Azospirillum brasilense: one gene and its partner. The main gene of each other region encodes a partner of the protein of the gene in region 2 in a complex. Links are inferred from orthologs where the notes say so. Each region holds a gene or a part of one and is shown on either strand. Other genes may lie near its edges.

The links. Proteins that work in one complex are often made in the same cells at the same time.
Region 1: the proteins of D3869_RS04215 (region 2) and pnp are in contact, whole or in part, in a cryo-EM structure (PDB 9QH0), measured with the Escherichia coli proteins. The link is inferred for Azospirillum brasilense from one-to-one orthologs.

What each region holds. Positions count from the first base shown.
Region 1 is NZ_CP032345.1:1,678,404-1,682,607, reverse strand. The notes cover bases 1,305-4,204. They hold pnp (polyribonucleotide nucleotidyltransferase), read right to left. Parts: upstream 3,865-4,204; coding sequence 1,744-3,864; downstream 1,305-1,743. Other genes in these bases: rpsO (30S ribosomal protein S15), read right to left, coding at 4,161-4,204; ypfJ (KPN_02809 family neutral zinc metallopeptidase), read left to right, coding at 1,305-1,629. Also shown: D3869_RS08175 (lysine-2,3-aminomutase-like protein), read left to right, coding at 1-56; D3869_RS08170 (TspO/MBR family protein), read right to left, coding at 57-611; more of ypfJ, read left to right, coding at 736-1,304. UniProt on the Escherichia coli protein: Involved in mRNA degradation. Catalyzes the phosphorolysis of single-stranded polyribonucleotides processively in the 3'- to 5'-direction. Also involved, along with RNase II, in tRNA processing.
Region 2 is NZ_CP032345.1:846,093-852,440, reverse strand. What follows is about bases 1,353-5,091. They hold D3869_RS04215 (Rne/Rng family ribonuclease), read right to left. Parts: upstream 4,715-5,091; coding sequence 1,553-4,714; downstream 1,353-1,552. Other genes in these bases: greB (transcription elongation factor GreB), read right to left, coding at 1,353-1,468. In the rest of the region: D3869_RS04230 (DsbA family protein), read left to right, coding at 1-260; D3869_RS04225 (HAD family hydrolase), read left to right, coding at 281-892; more of greB, read right to left, coding at 905-1,352; D3869_RS04210 (N-acetylmuramoyl-L-alanine amidase), read left to right, coding at 5,297-6,348. UniProt on the Escherichia coli protein: Endoribonuclease that plays a central role in RNA processing and decay. Required for the maturation of 5S and 16S rRNAs and the majority of tRNAs. Also involved in the degradation of most mRNAs.

The sequences.
Region 1 (4,204 bases), 830 kb from region 2 along the record:
AGGGCGGCTATCTCGCGGAGGACTTCACCGGGGCGACGCACCGCTACCGCGGCTGATCAGCGCGTCCCCAGCCCCGGCCCCAGCCCGAACAGCGGGTCCGGGTTCAGGACCACGCCATGGACGGCGACGATGGAGGCGAAGCCGGTCCACAGCACCAGCGGCAGCCAGCTCGCCGCGATGGCGCGGTCGTCCGGCCAGACCAGAAGCACGCAGGTCGAGGCGATGATGAAGTAGGCGATGGTCCAGGCCGCCGCCAGGATCGGGCTGCCCATCGTGAAATAGGCGAAGCCGAAGCTGGCGTAGAGCAGCCACAGCGCCCCCTGCATGCCGATCAGCGCCGGGCGCCAGCGGATCGTCCAGGGCGCGTTCAGCAGCCGCACGCAGCCCCAGAGCTGGATCAGGCTGATGCTGAACCAGACGACGGGAAAGGCCCAGCCCGGCGGCTGCAGCGGCGAGGGCTGATAGCCGGGAAACGGCTCCCCGCCCCTCTCGAACACGCCGTAGGTGTTGGTGAGCAGCCAGAAGACCAGAGCCTGCCACCAGTGCACGCGGAAGGGCAGCGGGCCGGTGTCGGTTGCGGGTTCCGTCGGGACGAAGGAGCGGTGGTTCATGCCTTAGGAAATGGCACGGCCCCGCTTGCGGTCAAGCGCGCGGTTGACGCATCCGGCGGAGCGCCGGAACAGCCGTGCCCCTCGCCGGTTTTCCTCTGGCAATGCGTCGGGGGAGGAATGGGCGATGCGGTGGCAGGACGGTCGCGAGAGCGAGAATGTCGAGGACCGGCGCGGCGCGCCTGGAAGCGGCGGGTTCCGCACCGGCGGGATCGGCATCCCCATCGGGCGCGGCGGGATCGGCATCGGCGGGCTGGCGGTGATCGTGGTGGTGTCGCTTCTGCTCGGCATCAACCCGCTGGACCTGCTGCAGGGCACGGCGCCGCAGGAGCAGGCCCGTTACGAGCAGTCCGACGCCCCGCGCGGCGGTGGCGACGACGAGTTGAAGCGCTTCGTCTCGGTCGTCCTCGCCGACACGGAGGACACCTGGGCCGCCCAGTTCCAGCAGATCGGGCGGACCTACCAGGACCCGGCGCTGGTGCTGTTCTCCGGCACGGTGGATTCGGGCTGCGGTTTCGCCCAGGCGGCGATGGGTCCCTTCTACTGTCCGCAGGACCGCAAGGTGTACATCGACCTCAGCTTCTACCGCGACCTGCGCGACCGTTTCCGCGCGCCGGGCGACTTCGCCCAGGCCTATGTGATCGCCCATGAGGTCGGCCATCATGTGCAGAACCTGCTGGGCATTTCCGACCGGGTGCAGCAGGCCCAGCGGCAGGCCGGATCGCAGGCCGAGGCCAACGGGCTGTCGGTACGGCTGGAGCTTCAGGCCGACTGCTTCGCCGGCCTGTGGGCCAACCACGCCAACCGAGAGCGCCAGATCATCGAGCCCGGCGACGTCGAGGAGGCCCTGGCGGCGGCCAGCGCCATCGGCGACGACCGCCTGCAGCGCCAGTCCCGCGGCACGGTTACGCCGGACAGCTTCACCCACGGCAGTTCCGCCCAACGGGTGCAATGGTTCCGCACCGGTCTGGAGCGTGGCGAGCTGAACGCTTGCGACACGTTCGGGGCGGGGCGGCTGTAAGGGGGCCAGATACAGAAAAAGGCGCCTTTCGGCGCCTTGCCCCCTCCCCGACCCTCCCCCGCTTTCGCAGGGGAGGGAGAGAAGTACCATTCCCGCTTATGCGGGGAAGAAGGATCAGGCGGCGGGGCCGTCCTTCTTGGTCAGGTCTTCGCCAGTGGCTTGGTCGACCTGCTTCATCGACAGCTTCACCTTGCCGCGGTCGTCGAAGCCGATGACCTTCACCTTCACCGAGTCACCCTGCGACACCACGTCCGACACCTTGCCGACGCGCTGCTGCGCCAGCTCGGAGATGTGGACGAGGCCGTCGCGGGAGCCCAGGAAGTTCACGAAGGCGCCGAAATCAACGACCTTCACGACCTTGCCGGTGTAGATCACGTTCATTTCCGGCTCGGCGACGATGCCCTTGATCCAGTCGATGGCGGCCTGGGCGGCCTTGGTGTCCACCGCGGCGACCTTGACCGTGCCGTCGTCCTCGATGTCGATCTTGGCGCCGGTCTGCTCCACGATCTCGCGGATCACCTTGCCACCGGAGCCGATCACGTCGCGGATCTTCTCCTTCGGGATGTTGATCACGGTGATGCGCGGGGCGTTCTCGTTCACCGCCTCGCGGGCGCCGGTCAGCGCCTTGGACATCTCGCCCAGGATGTGCAGGCGGCCGTCCTTGGCCTGGCCCAGGGCGATCTTCATGATCTCCTCGGTGATCGAGGTGATCTTGATGTCCATCTGCAGGGCGGTGATGCCCTTCTCGGTGCCGGCGACCTTGAAGTCCATGTCGCCCAGGTGATCCTCGTCACCCAGGATGTCCGACAGGACCGCGAAGCCGTCGTCTTCCTTGATCAGGCCCATGGCGATGCCGGCCACCGGGCGCGGCAGCGGCGCGCCGGCGTCCATCAGCGACAGCGAGGTGCCGCAGACCGTCGCCATCGACGACGAGCCGTTGGACTCGGTCACTTCCGACACCACGCGGAGCGTGTAGGGGAAGTCCTCCTTCTTCGGCAGCAGCGGGTGAATGGCGCGCCACGCCAGCTTGCCGTGGCCGATCTCGCGGCGGCCCGGCGAGCCCATGCGGCCGGCCTCGCCCACCGAGTACGGGGGGAAGTTGTAGTGGAGCATGAAATGCTCGCGGTACTCGCCTTCCAGCGCGTCGATGATCTGCTCGTCCTGGCTGGTGCCCAGCGTGGTGACGACCAGGGCCTGCGTCTCGCCGCGGGTGAACAGCGCCGAACCGTGGGCGCGCGGCAGCACGCCGACCTCCGACACGATCGGGCGGACCGTCTTGGTGTCGCGACCATCGATGCGGCGGCCGGTCTTCAGGACGGCGCCGCGCAGGATGTCGGCCTCCAGCTCCTTGAACTCGGTCGCGATGGCCTGGGTCTCGAAGGACTCGGCCAGCGACTCCAGCGCCTTCGCCTTGGCGGCGCCGATCTTCTCGTAGCGGACCTGCTTGACCGTCTCGGTGTAGGCGGCCTCGACGTCGGCGCCGACGGTCTCGCGCAGCTTCGCCTTCAGGGCCGGGCGGTCGTAGGCCGGGGCCGGCAGGTCCCACGGCTCCTTCGCGCATTCCTCGGCGAGGTCGATGATGGCGTCGATGATCGGCTGGAAGCCGGTGTGGCCGAACACGACGGCGCCGAGCATGACCTCCTCGGTCAGCTCCTGGGCTTCCGACTCGACCATCAGCACGCCGTCGCGGGTGCCGGCGACCACGAGGTCGAGCGCGGAACCGTCAACGGCGTCCATGGTCGGGTTCAGCACATACTGGCCGTCGATGTAGCCGACGCGGGCGGCGCCGATCGGACCCAGGAACGGGATGCCGGAGATCGTCAGCGCGGCCGAGGTGCCGACCATCGCGACGATGTCCGGATCGTTCTCCAGATCGTGGCTCAGCACGGTGCAGATGACCTGCGTCTCGTTGCGGAAGCCATCGGCGAACAGCGGACGGATGGGGCGGTCGATCAGGCGGCTGACCAGCGTCTCCTTCTCCGTCGGGCGGCCTTCACGCTTGAAGAAGCCGCCGGGAATCTTGCCGGCCGCGAAAGCCTTTTCCTGGTAATTGACCGTCAGCGGGAAGAAATCGACGCCCGGCTTCGGCGACTTGGCGCCGACGACCGTGCAGAGGACCGTGGTCTCACCATAGGTGACCAGCACCGCGCCGTCGGCCTGACGGGCGATCTTGCCCGTCTCGAACGTCAGCTTGCGTCCACCCCATTCGATTTCTTTGCGGAAAACTTTGAACATGGATTCTTCCTTCCATCCGACGCCTAGGCCCGCCGGATTGCTGGCCTAAGCCGGGGTCATCGGTCGTCGGACCCCGCATGTGAAAACCCAACAAAGGGCAAAACCCGAAAAGGGCTAAAAAAATCAAACGGCCGGTCCCGGAAGGTCCGGGCCGGCCGTCTGACTAGAACATACCTTCGCGAACAACCGAACGTCCCGACCGGCGCGACGCTCCCCGGTGCACCGGAAGGCGGTGCGGCGGATCGAGCGCGGATCGGGACGGATGTTCGGTCACCAGGACGGACGCCTTTTGGAAATCAGCGACGCAGGCCCAGACGCTCGATGAGCGTGGCGTAGCGGC
Region 2 (6,348 bases):
ACGCCCTGATGGCCCACCGCGGCCAGCTCGACGACGACGTGATCCAGCGGCTGGCCAAGTCGGTCGGGCTGGACACCGACAAGCTGAAGAAGGACATGAACAGCCCCGAGGTGCTGAAGGTCATCGCCGCCAACCAGGCGCTGGCCGAGGAGCTGGGCATCCGCGGCACCCCGGCCTTCGTCATCGGCGACGAGCTGGTCCCCGGCGCCATCAAGCTGGACCAGATGAAGGACCTCGTCGCGGCGGCCCGCAAGGGCTGAGGCTGGGACGGGAATTGACGATGACCAAGCCGACCACCGTCGTCTTCGACATCGGCCAGGTGCTCATCGAATGGGACCCGCGGCATCTCTACCGCGAGCTGTTCGATGGGTACGAGGACCTGATGGAGGACTTCCTCGACACCATCTGCACCCCCGCCTGGAACCTGGAGCAGGACCGCGGCCGCCCGTGGGACGAGGCGGTCGCCCTTCTGACCGCCGAGTTTCCCGACTGCCGCGAGCTGATCCGCGCCTATCACGAGCGGTGGGAGGAGATGGTGCCCGGCCCCATGGCCGGAACGCCGGAGATCCTGATGGAACTGAAGCAGCGCGGGACGCCGCTCTACTCCATCACCAACTTCTCGTCGGACAAGCTGGCGCTGACCCGCCAGCGCTTCGATTTCCTAAACCTCTTCGACGGGATCATCGTGTCCGGCGACGAGAGGCTGGTGAAGCCGGACCCGGCGATCTTCCAGCTCCTGCTCGACCGCTACGGCTTGTCGGCGGCGGACTGCTATTTCATCGACGACAGCCCGGCCAATGTCGAGGCCGCCCGCATCCTCGGCATGACGGCGCACCGTTTCTCCGGCGCCGCCAGCCTGCGCGCCGAACTGGAGGAGCTGGGGCTGCTGTAGCCCCAGCGTTCTTTATGCTTCGTCGCCCGGATAGCGGATGGCGACGACCTCGATCTGCTCCAGCCCGGCGGGGGTGCGCAGGTCCACCACGTCGCCCTCCTGCGCCTTCAGCAGGGCGCGGGCGATGGGCGAAATCCAGCTCACATGGGCACGGTCCATGTCCACCTCGTCGGCGCCGACGATGGTGATGGTGTTCTCCGTGCCGTCCTCCCGCGCGTAGGTGACGGTGGCGCCGAAGAACACGCGGTCGCGGTTCTTCTGGAGCGTGGGGTCAACCACCTCCGCCGATTCCAGCCGCTTGGTCAGGAAGCGGATGCGCCGGTCGATCTCGCGCAGGCGCTTCTTGCCGTAGATGTAGTCGCCGTTTTCCGAGCGGTCGCCGTTGCCGGCCGCCCAGGACACCACCTCGACCACCTTTGGGCGCTCGACGCGCAGCAGCGAACGCAGTTCCTCCTGCATGCGCTGGAAGCCTTCGGGCGTCATGTAGTTCTTCACGCCCTTGGGCAAGGGTTTGGGATCGTCGGCCTCGTCGTCGTCGCCGGCGGAGTCGTTCTCCCGGGTGAAGGCCTTGCTCATGGTCGGGACCCTTCGCGGTTCTCAGGAAAAGGAAAAGGCGCCGCGAGGCGCCTTTTCCAGTCTTTACGGCGATGAAGCGCGCGCTTAGCGGCTCCACCAACCCCGGCGCGGCTTGGCCTCCGGAGCGGCGTTTGCGCTGGCGGGCTCGGGTGCCGGCGCGGCCGGAACCGTCTCGCTGACCGCCGGAGCGGGCGCCGCTTCGGTCGGCGCATCCGCCGCGGTCTTGCGCTTGCGCGCCGGACGCTTCTTCGGCTCCTCGGCGACGGGGGCCGCAACCGGGGCCGGAGCGGGTGCCGCCTCGGCGGGAGCGTCCGCCGCGGTCTTGCGCTTGCGCGCCGGACGCTTCTTCGGCTCCTCGGCGACCGGGGCCGCAACCGGCGCCGGGGCAGGGGCGGCCTCGGCGGTCGCGGTCTTCGCCTTGCGGCTGCGCGACGGCTTGGCCGGCGGGGCGGCTTCCTCCGGAGCGGCAGCCTTGGGGGCGGCCGCCTTGGGAGCAGCCTTGGCGCCCTTCGCGGCGCGCTTCGGCTTGGCGGGGGCCGCTTCCGGCTCCGCCGTCACGGCCTCGGCAGCCTCCGCGGCGGTCGCCTTGGCGCGGCCACGGCGCGGCTTGCGGGCCGGAGCCTCCTCCGCCACCGGGGCGGCTTCCTCGGCGGCCGGAACCTCCGCGGCGGTGTCCGCCGTGGTCTCCGGGGCGGCCTCGGCGGCCACCGCGCTGGTCAGGACCCAGTCGAACTCGACCGGTTCCATGTCCGCCGGCAGTTCCGGCGGGTTGACGGCGCGGCCGGCCTCGACGGCGGTCGGGAAGGACTCGGCTTCCGCCTCGCCCTCGGCGCCATCTTCCGATTCGGCGGCGGGCAGACCCTCGCCGGCCTCCAGGCCCTCGCGCTGGCGGGACCGCCGGCGACCACCGCGCTTGCCGCGGCGGCGCTTCTTGCGCTCGCCATTCCCGTCGCCGTTGGCCTCGAAGGCATCGGCGCCGTCCTCCGCCTCGGACGCGGCCAGATCGGCCTCCTCGTCCTCGTCGTCCTCGATGTGGGCGGGGCCGACATCGACGTCGTTGATGACGAACTCCGGCGCCTCGATCTGGGCGCGCTCGATCGCTTCCTCGTCGACCGCCGTCTCGTCGGCGTCGGCGGCCTCCGCTTCGACTTCCTCGCCCTCGGTCGCCTCGTCGGACGCGTCGGCGGACTCGCCGAACGGCGCGCGGCCATCCTCGCGGTCACGCCCGCGGCCACGGCGGCGGCGGCGGCGGCGGCGGCGGTCGCCCTCGCTCTCCCCGGCGGCGTCGGCGCGTTCCGTGACCTCGGCCCCGGCGACCTCGGCGGCCTCGACGACGGGCGCCTCCTCCTCGGCCTCCTCGGCCTCGGCGGCCAGGATGCGGTCGGTCTCGGCCAGGACGCGCTCGGCGCTGACCAGCGGCACGTCGTCCTCCGGCGTGCGGGCCTTCACGCGCTCAAGCCGCAGGTCCGGAGCGATCAGCGTGTCGTCGGCCTGGACCATGACGCGGAACCGGTAGCGGTCCTCGATCTTGGTCAGCTCGCCGCGCTTCTGGTTGAGGATGTAGAGCGCGATGCGGGTCGGCACGAAGACGGTGATCTCCGACGACCGCTTGCGGATGCCCTCCTCCTCGATGGCGCGCAGCACGTGCAGCGAGGCGGATTCCACCGAGCGGATGACGCCGGTGCCGGAGCAGTGCGGGCAGCGCTCGAAGTTGGTTTCCAGCAGCGACGGGCGCAGGCGCTGGCGCGACAGTTCCAGCAGTCCAAAGGCGGAGATGCGGCCGAGCTGGATGCGCGCCCGGTCGTTCTTCATCGCCTCCTTCAGACGGCGCTCCACCGCGGCGTTGTTGCGGGGCTCCTCCATGTCGATGAAATCGATCACGATGAGGCCCGCGAGGTCGCGCAGGCGGAGCTGGCGCGCCACCTCGTCGGCGGCTTCGAGGTTGGTCTTGTAGGCCGTTTCCTCGATGTTGCGCTCGCGCGTCGACTTGCCCGAGTTGACGTCGATGGAAACCAGCGCCTCGGTCGGGTTGATGACGATGTAGCCGCCGGAGCGGAGTTGCACGACCGGGCTGTGGATCGCGTCGATCTGCGTTTCCACCTGATAGCGGTGGAACAGCGGGATCGTGTCGTCCTGGTACTGCATGACGCGCTTGCTGTGGCTCGGCATCATCATGCGCATGAAGTCGCGCGCGGTGTTGAAGCCGGCGCTGCCCTCCACCCAGATCTCGTCGATGTCGTCGGTGTAGAGATCGCGGATCGAGCGCTTGATGAGGTTCGCCTCCTCATAGATGAGGCAGGGCGCGGACGACTTCAGCGTCTGGACGCGGATGTCGTCCCACAGGCGCAGCAGATATTCGAGGTCGCGCTTGATTTCCTGCTTGGAGCGTTCCAGCCCCGCGGTGCGCAGGATGACCGCCATGCCTTCCGGAATGTCGAGATCGGACAGGATCTCCTTCAGGCGCTTGCGGTCGGCGGGGTTGGTGATCTTGCGGGAGATCCCGCCGCCGCGGCCCGTGTTGGGCATCAGCACGCAGTAGCGGCCCGGCAGCGACAGGTAGGTGGTCAGCGCCGCGCCCTTGTTGCCGCGCTCCTCCTTGGTCACCTGGACCAGCATGACCTGCCGGCGCTTGATGACTTCCTGGATCTTGTAGCTGCGCAGCGGGCGGGCGCGGCGGCGGTGGGCCTCTTCGACCTCGTCCCCGCCGATGACGTCCGGGCTCTCGGCCGGGGCGGCGCCTTCCGGAGCCTCGTCCGAATCCGCGGCCTCGTCCGAACCACCGTCCGAACCGGCGTCCGTGGCGAAGGCCGGGACATCGCCCTCGAACCCGTCGCCCTCGGCCTCGGCGTAGGAGCCGGGCATCGGGGAGTTTTCCTCGACCACGACATCCGGGCGGATCGGCTCGGCCATCACGGCGCCGTCGGCGGCGGCCTCGGCGCGGGCCTCGGCCTGCTCCTCAAGCCGGCGCTCCTCGGCCAGCAGGGCCTCGCGGTCGGCGATCGGGATGCGGTAATAGTCGGGGTGGATTTCCGAGAAGGCCAGGAAGCCGTGGCGGTTCCCGCCATATTCCACGAAGGCCGCCTGGAGCGACGGCTCGACCCGGGTCACCTTGGCAAGGTAGATGTTGCCCTTGAGTTGCTTCCGGGTGGCGATTTCGAAGTCGAGATCTTCGAGTCTGTTCCCATTGACCACGGCGACCCGGGTTTCCTCCGGGTGCGTGGCGTCCACCAGCATGCGCTTGGCCATACAAGATCCCCATGACGCCCCAGGCCGCCCGCGCGACGGACAAGCCGCCAGGGCGCGTCATCGTTGTGAGCGAAGCCTGCGGAACCGGCCCCTAACCCGTCGAACGGCGCTGACGAAGCAGCCAGGACGGGTCGGGCTTCGGCCTCCGGGTTACGGCCTTGCGGCCGGCACCAGCTTCGAGGTTTCGTCCCAATCCACCGGCAACCCAGAAGCGTCACGCCCCGGACCGCGCCCGATGATGTAAATTTCGGCCGTGGGGGTCCGCGGGCGACGCCCACAGTCACCCCGGAGAGAAACCTCTCGGAAGAGTGGGCTGGTGGGTCGCGGTATGTCGCAGAGCTACCATAGACAAGCACGAAACCATGCACAACGTGGAATTCGGCGAAAGTTGCGGTCCGTCGCATCCGGTTCGGCGGCATTTCCCCGGGCCGGGGCCGGCGGGGGCGGTGTTGCATGAACGGCACCCTCGCCGACAATTCCGCCACGCCCCCGGACACCAGCGTTGAGCGCCTTGATTTCGCTGCGCTATAGCTGAGCGCTGGCTTTGCCGGTTTGTGGTTTCTGGTGGAACGGATGCCCCGATTGCTCGCGATTGTCGCTGCGCTGGGCGCCCTTCTGGGGGCGGCCGTTCTGCCGTGCGCCCCGGCGCAGGCCCAGACCACCGCGGCGCTGCCCTTCCCGCCGCCGGTGCAGGAGCGGGTGTCCGTCCTGAACGCGCGGCTCGGCCTGCATCCCGACAAGACGCGGCTGGTTCTGGAACTCACCGACTCGGTTCCCTTCACCGTGTCGGTGCACGGCTCGCCCTACCGCGTCGTCGTCGATCTGCCGGAGGTGAGCTGGCCGGGCGGCAACACGGTGATGGCGGGCAAGGGCGTGGTCGCCCGCTACCGCTTCGAAGGGCGCGACGGCGGCGCCTCCCGCCTGGTGGTGGAGACCGACGGCCCGGCGCGGGTGGTCGAGTCCTACCTCATCCCGCCGCGCGACGGCTTCAAGCCGCGCTTCGTCCTCGACATCGCCCGCACCACCCCGGCGCAGTTCGCCGCCGCCGCCCCGGTCGCCGCGACCACGGCCACTGCGGCCACCGCGTCGGTGAGCCGCGACGCGGTCCGCCCGCCGGCGAAGAAGGACCCCATCGTGCCGGTCGCCGCGGCCCTTCCGCCCCCGGTCCCGCCGCGGGCGGCGCCGGTGCCGGAAAAGCCGATGATCGTCGTCGATCCCGGCCATGGCGGCGTCGATCCCGGCGCGGTCGGCGTCGGCGGGGTCTATGAGAAGGACATCACGCTGGCGATGGCGCGGGAGCTGAAGCGCCAGTTGGAAGGGTCCGGCCGCTACCGGGTGCGGCTGACCCGCGACAAGGACGTGTTCATCCGCCTGCGCGACCGCGTCGCCATCGCGCGGGAGGCCAACGCCGACCTGTTCCTGTCTCTGCACGCCGACAGCATCGGCTCCGCCAACATGCGCGGCCTGTCCATCTACACCCTGTCCGACCGGGCGTCCGACCGCGAGGCGGAGATGCTGGCCGCCAAGGAGAACCGGGCCGACGCGCTGGCCGGCATGGACCTGTCCTCCGAGAATGATCTGGTGGCCTCGATCCTGATCGACCTCGCCCAGCGCGACACGATGAACCACTCCAA